3 regions of the Pelosinus sp. UFO1 genome follow, and region 3 is predicted to be linked to each of the others. Evidence: riboswitches for the same ligand, from Rfam matches in the RefSeq annotation. Region 3 holds a riboswitch; each other region holds the start of a gene.

Region 1 (4,285 bases), 1.9 Mb from region 3:
TAGTTGGTATTAATAACAGCAATCGCTACATCTTCAAGAACACGGGGAAGTTGAGGAGCCTCTAATTCGCTGATTTGAATGTTTTTGGAATTGGTTACAATATCATTTACTGTCGCACTAACACCTACACCGTCTTTTAATTTAATAATGCCTGCTTTTTCAAGAAGTGCAAGAGCACGGCCACCGTTAGTGGGGTCATTAGGAATGGCAACTTTAGCGCCAGCAGCAAGTTCGTTTAGATTCTTAATTTTCTTGGAGTAAATACCCATTGGTTCGATATGCACTGCTGCAGTATAGGTTAATGCCAAATTACGTTCTGTAGAAAATTTAGTAAGATAAGGGATGTGTTGAAAGAAGTTTGCATCTAATTCTTTTTCAGCCACAGCAATATTTGGTTTTACGTAGTCAGTAAATTCAACGATTTGCAAATCAATGCCCTCTTTAGCTAAAGTTGGTTTAATTACATTTAAAATTTCTGCATGAGGTACTGCTGTAGCGCCAACTTTTAGTACAGTAGCTTTACTTGCCGGACTTGCAGGAGCCTTTTCTTGGCTGCATCCGCTCACTAATAGACCTAAACTAAGAATTCCAATAAGAACAAGAAACAGTTTTTTCATTATTTATAATCCCCCTAAAATTTTTTTATAGAAAGCACCCAAAAATTCAATTCGTGCTGTTCCTATTTTTTGTTGAGACGATTGGATAAGTAATCGCCAGTGGACTGTACGATTTGTACTTGTGCAATTAAGATAATAACAGTGATTAACATGATATCAGCACGGAAACGTTGGTAGCCATAGCGAATGGCTAAATCCCCTAAACCGCCGCCGCCAATGGCTCCAGCCATGGCTGAGTAGCCAATAAGACTAATAATTGTTAATGTTAATCCAAGAACAATTGCGGGCATAGCTTCTGGAATGAGTACCTTTGTAATGATTTCTCTAGGAGATGCGCCCATGGCTTGTGCCGCTTCAATGACACCATAATCAACTTCCTTGAGAGCTGATTCTACGATACGAGCGACAAAAGGGATGGCGGCAATGCTTAGTGGGACGATGGCCGCATTAGTGCCGATGGAAGTACCAACTAATAATCGAGTGACTGGAATAATAGCTACCATTAAAATAATGAAGGGTGTGGAGCGAGTCGCATTCACGATAGCTCCTAATATTCGATTAAGGGAAGTATTTTCAAGAATGTGTCCTTTATTCGTAGTTACTAAAATAATACCTAAAGGTATACCAATGAGAGCAGAGATAAAGCTAGAAACAGCAACCATATAGGTAGTTTCCCATAAGGATTTAACCAGCAACGCGAGCATGTCTTGCGACATAACCAATCACCTCAATTCCTAATTCACGTGTTTTTAAATAACTAAGTGCTTGCTGTAAAGCTACCTGTTCACCTGATAGTTCTACAATTAATGTACCAAAAGGAGTCGTTTGAATATGATCTATGTTCCCGTATAAAATACTGGCATCAATGTTAAAACGACGAATCATACTAGAAATAACAGGTTCTTCGGTAGAGTGACCAATAAAGGATAAACGCAAAATAAGATTGCTATCAGCAGTAGGTACTGGTGATAAGATAATATCATTGAAGAAGTCTGGTAAGTTATGATTGATGATAGCACTTATAAATTCCTTAGTAGTATTTGCTTGAGGTTGAGTAAAAATATCAATTACTTTGCCCTGCTCAATAATCCTGCCACCCTCAATGACTGCAACCTGATTACAGATTTCTTTGATAACCTGCATTTCATGAGTAATAAGCACGATAGTGAGCTGGAATTTGCGGTTAATATCTTTTAATAATTCTAAAATAGACTTGGTTGTTTGGGGGTCAAGGGCAGAAGTGGCCTCATCGCATAAGAGTACTTTAGGGTGATTTGCTAACGCCCGTGCAATACCAACTCGTTGTTTCTGTCCGCCGCTTAGTTGAGAAGGATATTGATCCTTTTTATCAGTAAGTCCAACTAATGCGAGTAAATGCATAACCTCTGTATCGATCTCTTCTTTACTACGCTTTGCTAGTTCTAAGGGGAAGGCTATATTTTCGTAAACCGTCCGAGAAGATAGTAAGTTGAAGTGTTGAAAGATCATGCCTATTTTTTTGCGCTGTTCCCGTAATTCTTGTTCATTTAAGGACGTTAGTTCTTGGTCATCCACGATAACAGTACCTTTGGTGGGACGTTCTAACATATTAATGCAACGGATCAGTGTACTTTTTCCAGCGCCACTGGTTCCGATAATCCCGAAAATCTCTCCTTGTTCAACAGTTAAATTAACTCCATTTAAAGCGTGAATTGTGCCGTTGTCGCTTTGGTATACTTTTTCTATATTTTCAAGTTTAATCAATGGAATCTTTCCCTCCTTATAATCTTTTGATGCATAAAAAAAACCGCTTCACAAAATGAAGCGTGCTATCAATCTTGAATTGCGCTTCATCTACCAGGATTAGATCCTGTGGAATTGGCACCGTTTCACAAAAGTGAATGGTTGCCGCAGCTTCATAGGGCCATTCCCTCAACTGCTCTTGATGAAAAATATTAACTTGTTGAAACATATATTATCATTTTTGAAAAATGGTGTCAAGAAAAAAATCACTTTGCAAATTAGGAATCACAATGTTATAATTTCACTAAGTAAAGCTTAAAAGGGATAAAGGATTTATCCTACAGTAGGAGGAAAGAAATATGGCTACGAATCCCAAGTTGAAAGATGAATTGACAGATCAATTATTCCGTTCCATATTATTGTTAGAAAATGAAGAAGAATGTTATCAGTTTTTTGAAGACATCTGTACAGTAAGTGAATTGAAGTCTCTTGCTCAGCGGATGGAAGTGGCTCGGATGTTAAAGGTTGGTCATACCTATGATGATATTGTCGACAAAACAGGAGCGAGTACTGCAACGATTAGTCGTGTAAAACGTTGCTTGAATTACGGTGCAGATGGATATAAGTTTATGCTAGAACGAATTGAAAGCCAAAATAAGTAGGGTCAGAAAATATTTCAACTAAGTTAGGAGTGTTTATTTTTTATGGGTCAAGATGAATTCGTGCCACAAATTCCTTATGGTACAAGAGATTTTCTACCGAAAGAAGCTAGGCAGAAACGTGCTGTAGAAGGGGCTCTAGCTCATTTATTTGCTAGTTGGGGCTATGATGAAGTTGTGACTCCTACGATGGAGTATTTAGAAACAATGGCTATAGGGGCTGGCAACGACTCAGAACAGCATATGTTCAAGTTTTTTGATAAAAATAATCGTATCTTAGCACTTCGCTCAGATATGACAACTCCTATGGCTCGGGTTGCAGCGACTCGTTTTAAGGAAAGTCCCAGCCCAATGAAATTATTTTACTTAACAAATGTGTTTCGTTATGAGCAAGCTCAGGCCGGAAGACAATGCGAATTTTATCAAGCTGGTGTGGAAATTATGGGAGTTTCTGAGCCTACCGCTGATGCAGAAGCCATCGCGTTGGCTGTAGAAGCGATGCTTACATCTGGGTTACAAAAGTTTCAAATTGGTTTGGGGCAAGTGGATTTTATTAACGGTATAATGGAACAAAGTGAGCTTTCTCTCTCTCAAAGACAACAGGTAAAACAAGCTATGGTGACAAGAAATTTAGTAGGATTAGATGAAATTCTTGTGAATAGCGGTTTACCAGAAGGAGAACAAAAGTTACTTAAGAATATACCATTACTGCATGGCACAAAAGAAATGCTCGAAGAAGCCTATAGCATGGTAACGAATGAAAAGAGTCGCAAGGCTTTAGATAATTTGTCTGCTATCTATAGTTTGTTAGAAAGTTATGGCGTTGCTCAATATGTAGATTTTGATTTAGGAATTATTCGTGATTTTGAATATTACACAGGTATGGTGTTTGAGTGTTACACACCAGGACTTGGTTTCCCCATATGTGGTGGTGGCCGGTATGATACTATGTTAACCTCTTTTGGTATGAACTCCGGTGCTACTGGTTTTGCCTTAGGCATAGAACGGGTATTGTTAGCACTAGAACGTCAAGGTATTATTGGTACTCCCAATTGCAAAAGTATTTATGTTGGTTGGGGAGAAGATAAGTTGGTAGCGGCCATTGGACAAGCAGAATCATTGCGTAAATCAGGACAATGTGTAGAACTTGCTTTGATTCCTCAGTCAAAAATAGAAGCTGAGACCAGTCAAAAAAGCAAAGGTTATGCCAGTTTGGTTTATGTAGAGTAATAGGTGGGTGGATACATGTTTAACCGGCTAAAACAAGTGGTTGCCGCGCTTACTGCT
Region 2 (4,285 bases), 1.4 Mb from region 3:
AGCAACGGCCTTTGCAGAAAAATTACAAACAGAAGGTAAGACAGCCCAAGAACGGTACAGTATCTATTTCTTAAAAGCTGGTGGTTCAGATACACCAATCAATATTTTAAAACATGCTGGTGTGGATATGTCTACTCCTGAGCCTATCGAAATTACGTTACATAAATTTAATCGTTTGTTAGATGAATTGGAAATTTTAATGAAAGAAGAATCGTTCACAATTAAATAGTATCTTAATTTAACTAAAATGACGCCAGATCATTCCTTCGGATCTGGCGTTGTTTTTTGCTATTATAAGCTTTTGAATTGGGGGAGATATTCTTTGTGAGCTTCTAACATTTCATCAAATAAAACTTTAGCCATTTTATCAGAAGCGACCAACGGGTTCATTGTCATAGCTAATAACGCTTTATTATAGTCGCCAGTAACAGCTGCCTCAATGACTACTCTTTCGAAAGACTTAATCTGTTGTACTAAGCCGTTTACTTGTATGGGTAGCTCACCGATAGCAATTGGTTGAGGACCATCTTTAGTGATCACACAGCTTACTTCCACAATCGAGTCAGGCGAAATTCCGGCAATTGCACCATTATTTCTCGTATCTACTGGCTGAATATCACCCTTGTCATTATATATTGAGTTTATCAATCTACAGGCTGCATCGCTATAATAGGCTCCACCACGTTGTTCTAATTGTGGTGGCTTTATGTCCAAACTCGGATCTTTATACAATTCGAAAAGATCATCCTCCAGTTTTTTTACTATTTCAGCTCTAGTTTCCCCTTTGGCAAACTCTTCTAATTCTTTTTCCAACATTTCATATTTTTTGAAATAGTATCTGTGATAGGGGCAAGGTATAATATCTAATCCTAGTACAAATTCGGGTATCCAATTAATATTGATAACATTTTTTACAGTACTCGGCATCTTGCCAGCAGCAATATTATCAAGCACTGATTTGGTGATGTTCTCACCATCTAAATATGCATTTAAACCAAATACCATATGATTCAAACCGGCAAAGTCAATTCTTATTCTATTGTGGTCAACATCAAATAGTTTGGCTATTGCCATTTCCATTCCAATAGGTACATTACATAAGCCAATGACCTTCTTATTTGCCCCATATCTCAGTACGGCTTCCGTGATCATTCCTGAGGGATTGGTAAAGTTAATTAGCCAAGCATTCGGGCATAATTCTGCCATATCTTTATCAATTTCAAGTATGACTGGAATGGTTCGCAGTGCCTTAAACATTCCTCCGGCACCATTGGTTTCTTGTCCAATATAACCATGGCTTAATGGAATTCTTTCATCCTTTATCCTTGCATCTAAGAGCCCTACGCGAAATTGTGTCGTTACGAAATCGGCATTGGGCAGAGCCTCTCTTCTATCTAGAGTCGTGTGTATTTCCATTGGTACCCCGGATTTTTGGACCATTCTTTTGGCAAGATCACTTACAATTCTTAATTTTTCTTTGCCTGCTTCAATATCTACTAACCACAGTTCGTGAACGGGCAGTTCATCATATCTTTTTATAAATCCTTCAATAATCTCCGGTGTATAACTTGAGCCACCACCGATTGTCACAATTTTTAACCCCTTCATAATAAAACCTCCTAATACACTTGGAATTTTTATCTCTATAAAATAATCATATAGTTCTAAAAGAAGGAGCGCAATTAGGATAAAGTGAAACTGTACTAGTACAGTTTCACTTTAAGAGAAGGGAATACACATTAGACATTTTCTGTAATGAATACAACAGGGATATAAAAAGATAGTATGAATGCCAAATATTGCAAAAACATTTTACGAAATCACCAATGAAACAAATCATAAGTATTGCTATTAGGGATACTTCATGATATAGTAACAACATTAGGTTTACAACGTTACAACTAAATATTTGAATCTTATCCAGAGTGGTGGAGGGACTGGCCCAATGACACCCAGCAACCGGCAGTAATGCAGTGGTGCTAATTCCAGCAGGAGCAATCCTGGGAGATAAGAAGGTTTACTATATAAAAAACCCTTCTTATTTATAAGAGGGGTTTTTTATATATTTGAGATGGTGAGGAGAGGGTATATGGATGCTGTTAGATAACAGCCGTAGCATGCAGACAACGTTAACTTACTTTCCAGGATTTAAGTGGCGGCCTTATTTAAAGATGGCTAAAGTAGCTGATACAGAAAATCCCTTGCACCTCAAATTAGGGGGAATATTAAAAGAGGTTATTGTAGCATATGAAACCTATGGACATATATCCGAAAAAGGCGATAATGTTATACTCTTACATCACGCCTTGACAGGTGATAGTCATCCAGCCGCCCATAACCAACATGACGAAAAAGGTTGGTGGGAACCACTGGTTGGTTCAGGGTGCCCCCTAGATACAGATAAGTATTTTATTATTTGTGCCAATGTGCTTGGTGGTTGTCAAGGGACAACAGGTCCAGCTTCTCCTAACTTAGAAAATGGGCTTGCCTATGGCATGGATTTCCCGGAAATAACTTTATTAGACATGGTGCAGGTACAGAAACGATTACTAGATTTGCTGGGGATTAAACATGTTAAGTTAATTATTGGCGGTTCTATGGGTGGAATGCAATCTTTGGAGTGGGCTGTAACTTATCCTGATTTTATGGATGGTGTTATGGCAATTGCCGCTCCGGGATATTCATCTTCTCAGTCCATTGCTTATAATAAGGTAGCACGGCAAGCTATAACTCTTGACCCAGGTTGGCAAGGTGGAAATTACTATGGCGGGAATGGTCCAGAAAAAGGATTAGCAATTGCCCGATCGGTAGGTATGATTACCTATCAATCCGAATTGTCTATGGAAGGAAAATTTGGACGGAAACGCCGCAATGGATGTTTTGAAATTGAAAATTACCTAGATCATCAAGGGAATAGCTTAGCGCGCCGTTTTGATGCGAATTCCTACTTATATTTACTACGAGTCTTAGATTATTATAATTTGTCAGATAGCTGTAAAAGCTATGAGGATGCCTTAGCCCAAATTACGGGGAAAGTAATGGTTGTGGGGGTAAGTTCTGATATTTTATATCCTCCTTACCAGCAAGAAGAATTGGTGGAAGCTATGCGTGATTGCGGAGTGGATGCCGAGTATGCCTTACTTGAAAGTCCTCATGGTCATGATGGCTTTTTAATTGATTTTCATTTATTAAGGCCCTTGATCAATGAGTTTATAAAAAAGCTAACTATAGGTAAAGTAACTAAAAATTAGGAGGGTGTATAACATGTCAGTACAAGAAAAATTACGTTTTGATTCCTTAGCTGTTCACGGTGGTCAGGAGCCAGATCCGACAACAGGATCACGAGCAGTTCCCATTTATCAAACCACTGCTTATAACTTTCGTGATAGCGAGCACGCTGCCAATTTGTTTGGTTTAAAAGAGTCTGGTAATATTTATAGTCGCTTGACTAATCCTACTACTGATGTCTTAGAAAAACGTATTACAGCGCTTGAAGGTGGCGTCGGGGCTTTAGCCTTTGCTTCTGGGCATGCTGCAATTAGTGGAGCCATCTTAAACATTGCTCAAGCAGGAGATGAAATTGTCAGCTCTTCGACGCTGTATGGTGGTACTTATAATATGTTTTCCTATACTTTGCCTAATTTAGGGATCAAGGTAACCTTTGTTGATCCAAGGGACCCAGAAAACTTCCAAAAGGCGATTACGCCAAAGACAAAAGCACTATATGGTGAAGTGATTGGAAATCCTAAAATTGATATTTTTGATATTGAAAAAGTTGCCGAAGTGGCCCACCGAAATGGGATCCCATTAATTGTTGATAGCACGTTTGCCACACCTTATTTATGTCGTCCTTTGGATTTTGGTGCAGACATTGTTGTTCATTCTGCCACGAAGTTTATTGGTGGGCATGGTACATCTATGGGTGGCTTAGTGATTGATGGTGGTGAATTTAACTGGGACAACGGCAAGTTTCCATTATTGAGTGAGGCAGATCCAAGTTACCATGGACTAAAATATACAGAAGCCTTGGGGCCTTTGGCTTTTATCATTCGTCTGAGAATTCAAGTGCTGCGGGATTTAGGAGCGTGCCTCAGCCCGTTTAATAGTTTTCAATTTTTGCAAGGGTTAGAAACTCTTCATTTACGTATGAAACGTCATTCCGAGAATGCGCAAGCCGTTGCTGAGCATTTAGCAAAACATGAAAGTGTGAGTTGGGTAAGCTACCCAGGGTTGACCAATCACCCAGATTATGATTTGGCGAAAAAGTATTTTCCTCGTGGAGCAG
Region 3 (4,285 bases):
GTAGACAAGGGTGTTATCGAGAGGTGACTGACTGCTTCGTGAATTGCTTTAATATGATTAGGGGTAGTACCGCAGCAACCTCCAATATACTGAGCACCTGCGGCAACTAATTTTTGCGCCCATTGTCCCATTTCTTCTGGCCCCATAGGGAAAACAGTTTGTTTGTTTATAAGACTTGGCATACCAGCATTCGATTGGATACTAATAGGACAACTGGTGGTTTGGGCCAATTGTTCAACAATCGGCAATAGTTGAGCTGGTCCTAAGGAGCAATTGGCACCAATCACATCTGCACCCATAGCTTCTAAAATGATAGCAGCTGTAACTGGGTCTGTACCTGTTACAGTGCGTCCATCTGCGCCGTAAGACATCTGACAAATCACTGGTTTAGTAGAAGCTGCTTTGGCAGCTAACAGGGCTGCGCGCATTTCTTGGATATCAATGATAGTTTCAATCAAAATCATATCTACGCCAGCTTGATCTAATGCACAAATTTGTTCATAAAAAACGTCATAAGCGGAGTCAAAGGCTAAATCTCCTAGCGGGGAAATTAATTTTCCGGTAGGTCCTACAGAACCTGCTATCTTGGTTGTTGGCCCGCAAGCGGCCCGTGCTGCTTTTACGGCTGCGGTATTTAGTGCTTGTACTTTATCTTGTAAGCCATAATGTGTTAATTTTATCCGGTTTGCACCGAAGGTATTTGTTTCAATAATGTCTGCACCATTATCAATATAACTTTTATGTATGCTAGTAATAACATCAGACTGCTCTATATTCCATAACTCGGGGCAAGATCCAGCTGGTAATCCAGCATTTTGTAACATAGTTCCCATGGCACCATCAAAAATATAAATCATAAATAGTTCAATCCTTTCTCGCTAAGCAGTTTACTTGCTGACATTGTTGACAGCTTTTATTTTTAGCAGGTGAAGTAGGGGCACTCTGACACGCATTAGGGGTTAGTCCGATTACAGCAGTAATGGATTTTCGTGGTAATAACATGCAAGAGGGTGTCGCGGTTACATTGATTTCATAGGCATGAGCCAAAGATAGAATTTGGGGTTGTACGGTAATATCCCATTGACCGTAACCAGGACTGAAGCGGAAGAGGGTCGAATAACCCTTTTGATTTGCTTGTTGTCTAATTAAGTCACATGCTTGGTCCGCCGCCACTTCGACAGCTGTTGTACCAGCTGCATCTAGTAATAATCCTAGGGTATACTCGTCTTTTGTAAAGTATTCACTTACCATTTCCTCTAATCTAGATCCTATTGTAACAGCAATTACGATTACTTGTAGGCAGTTTTTCAAGTGTTCACTTATTTTTGTTGATGACAGGGTTAGTGGCTCTGGACTCATTATCGTAGCAGTGTTTGGATTATAGTCATAAATTTGCCATACTACTTTAGGCTGTGATATTATTTGTGCCTCAGTGCAAGCTTGCTCTAGTAAATGGGGCGGAAACTCGGAAGCCTTGGTTAGTCCAGAATAGCGCTTGATTTCTTTCATATCTAGATTTTTCAATGCTGGATTGTAGATTGGCATAACACTCCTCCTTAGGTAGTCTGCTAGTTAGCGTAGCCCTGTTTCTTGAATGATAGTTTTAGACTGTTCTAGTTTGTTCATAGTATATAGATGTATGCCATCTACTTTATGGGCAATTAAATCGGTAATTTGATTACAAGCATATTCTATTCCGGCTTTTTCAAAATCATTTGGCGAGTTTTGATACTTTTCAATAATGCTTTGCAAAGGTTTTGGAATGGATGCCCCGCATAGACTATGAATTCTAGCCACTTGCCTACTATTTAGTAGGGGCATAATCCCCGCGCAAACGGGGACGGTAATATTGGCTTGTCTGATTCGATCCAGGAAGTTATAAAGGACAGCATTGTCAAAAAATATTTGGGTAATGAGAAAATCGGTACCACTATCTACTTTTTCTTTCAGATGAACGGTGTCTTCTGCAAGGTTAGGACATTCTAAATGACCTTCTGGATAAGCAGCAGCCGCAATACAAAAATCATGTTGGGATTTTATGTGGGCAATTAGATTTTTTGCATAAGGAAAGGTTGTTGTCATCTTCTTTAGGGAACCTTTATCCAGGGGATAATCGCCGCGCATGGCTAATATGTTTTGAATATTATGGGCTTGTAATTGGTTAAGCACTGTATCAATATCATCTTTTTGCGAATTGATACAAGTTAAATGTGCTAGAGCTTCTACATGATAGGTATTTTTGACTTTATCTGCAGTTTCAAGAGTGCGATCCGAAGCGCTACCGCCGGCACCATAGGTAATACTTATGAAGTCTGGGTTTAATGTTTGTAATCCTTCGGTAGTTTTAAAAATCGATTCTAAAGTAACTGTTTGTTTTGGTGGAAATATTTCAAAAGAGACAAGGGGTTTTTCTCGATCAAATAGATCACATAGTTTCATAATTAACCTCACATTATTATAAGTTATTGAGAAGCAACAGGCGTATCTAAAATTTTGGCTTCACCATAAGAAAAACTATAACTGTTATTAGATTGGTATATTCTAATAGGATAAAAAAACAGCCCTTTTCCTTGTTGAGGAAAGAGGCTGTTTTTTTTATCCGTTCTTTCCTCTTATCTTTCAGAATTGAATTCTGCTGGATTTAGCACCATTTGCATTACTGCCGGTTGCTGGGTGTCATAGGGCCAGTCCCTCGACCACTCTAGATAAGAGTATTTATTAAATTGGATATTATGATAAATTAAAAATAAAGACTTGTCAATATTTTTAATTTATCATATTGATATTTGTATCGTAGCATTTATACACTAAAGGTATAAAATACCTATTTTAACGAAGATGATTGTAGATTAGCCATTTTACTTTACTATTTTATTATAAGTTACTTAAATAATAGTGCTTTTGCTTAAGAGGACGGTTTTTTTGCAGGAAATATTCTTAAGAATGTGGAATGAATTAGCATTATAGAAATTAGCAGCGAAAGTGCCGTTTCGTAGTCTTTCTTAAAATATAAATGAGAATATGGGGTGAACTATTTGGTAAAGGTAATTGCAATTGCCAACCAAAAAGGAGGCGTTGGGAAAACAACAACTTCTGTAAATTTGAGTGCATGTTTAGCAGACTTAGGTAAAAAAGTTCTATTAGTTGATCTGGATCCACAAGGAAATTCTACTAGCGGCTTTGGTTTTGATAAAACCAAAATTAAACAATCTATTTATGATGTGTTAGTAAATGATACTCCAGTAGAAGGCGTTATTTTAAAAACAAAAATTGAAAATCTAATGGTATTACCCGCTACAATACAATTGGCAGGGGCTGAAATAGAATTAGTTTCCATCATGTCGCGAGAAACAAAACTAAAAAGGGTATTGGATAAAATTAAATATAATTATGATTATATTATTATCGACTGTCCACCATCCCTAGGATTATTAACAATAAACTCTTTAACAGCCGCTAATTCAGTATTAGTACCAATTCAGTGTGAGTTTTATGCACTAGAAGGATTATCTCAATTAATGAACACCATAACTTTAGTACAGAAAAACTTGAATCCTGCATTATCCTTAGAAGGTGTAGTTCTAACCATGTTTGATGCTCGGACGAATTTATCCATTCAAGTTGTAGATGAAGTTAAAAGCCATTTTCGTCACAAGGTATATCAAACAATTATTCCTCGTAATGTTCGCCTTAGTGAGGCTCCAAGTCATGGACAACCTATAACTCGATATGATCCTAAATCTAAAGGTGCAGAAGTATACACTGATTTGGCGAAAGAGGTGATTGATGATGAGTAATAACTCACAGAGAGGATTAGGGCGCGGTCTCGATGCACTATTTTCTGGCTCTAATTCTGTAGAGGAGCAGCCTCTTGTCAGCAATATTTCTATCAATCAGATTATTCCCAATAAGTTTCAACCCCGCAGGGTATTTGACGAGGAGGCACTCGCCGAACTCGTGTCCTCTATAAAACAATATGGGGTATTGCAGCCCATTGTAGTACGCAAAAGTAATAATTTTTATGAATTAGTGGCTGGAGAAAGACGTTGGCGCGCTTCACAAAAAGCTGGTCTGCAAGAAGTTCCTGCTATTATAAAAGAATACACTGATGGAGAAATGACTGAGATTGCCTTAATTGAAAATATTCAACGAGAAGATTTAAATGCGATAGAAGAAGCGTTAGCCTACCGCCGTTTAATGGATGATTTTAATTTAACACAAGAGGAAGTTGCTAGGAGAATTGGGCGTAGTCGCTCTGTAATTGCCAATATGGTGCGATTATTAA

What was found. Region 3 has a riboswitch for S-adenosylmethionine ahead of metF (methylenetetrahydrofolate reductase [NAD(P)H]). Riboswitches for the same ligand answer to the same signal wherever they lie in the genome.
Region 1: linked by a shared signal. The riboswitch ahead of UFO1_RS06850 (methionine ABC transporter ATP-binding protein) and the one ahead of metF (methylenetetrahydrofolate reductase [NAD(P)H]) in region 3 are both predicted to bind S-adenosylmethionine.
Region 2: linked by a shared signal. The riboswitch ahead of UFO1_RS15975 (homoserine O-acetyltransferase) and the one ahead of metF (methylenetetrahydrofolate reductase [NAD(P)H]) in region 3 are both predicted to bind S-adenosylmethionine.

Annotation. Positions count from the first base shown of each region.
Region 1 covers NZ_CP008852.1:1,521,898-1,526,182, forward strand. Annotated here, with positions in the region: gene UFO1_RS06840 (MetQ/NlpA family ABC transporter substrate-binding protein) at 1-617, opposite strand, end outside; gene UFO1_RS06845 (methionine ABC transporter permease) at 680-1,333, opposite strand; gene UFO1_RS06850 (methionine ABC transporter ATP-binding protein) at 1,302-2,360, opposite strand; SAM riboswitch class I at 2,444-2,548, opposite strand; gene UFO1_RS06855 (YerC/YecD family TrpR-related protein) at 2,699-3,001, shown strand; gene hisZ (ATP phosphoribosyltransferase regulatory subunit) at 3,044-4,228, shown strand; gene UFO1_RS06865 (HD domain-containing protein) at 4,244-4,285, shown strand, end outside.
Region 2 covers NZ_CP008852.1:3,369,751-3,374,035, reverse strand. Annotated here, with positions in the region: gene pepF (oligoendopeptidase F) at 1-229, shown strand, start outside; gene UFO1_RS15980 (6-phospho-beta-glucosidase) at 292-1,608, opposite strand; SAM riboswitch class I at 1,914-2,014, shown strand; gene UFO1_RS15975 (homoserine O-acetyltransferase) at 2,094-3,251, shown strand; gene UFO1_RS15970 (homocysteine synthase) at 3,265-4,285, shown strand, end outside.
Region 3 covers NZ_CP008852.1:4,766,080-4,770,364, forward strand. Annotated here, with positions in the region: gene UFO1_RS22335 (homocysteine S-methyltransferase family protein) at 1-857, opposite strand, end outside; gene UFO1_RS22340 (methionine synthase) at 865-1,545, opposite strand; gene metF (methylenetetrahydrofolate reductase [NAD(P)H]) at 1,573-2,439, opposite strand; SAM riboswitch class I at 2,610-2,712, opposite strand; gene UFO1_RS22350 (ParA family protein) at 3,027-3,797, shown strand; gene UFO1_RS22355 (ParB/RepB/Spo0J family partition protein) at 3,787-4,285, shown strand, end outside.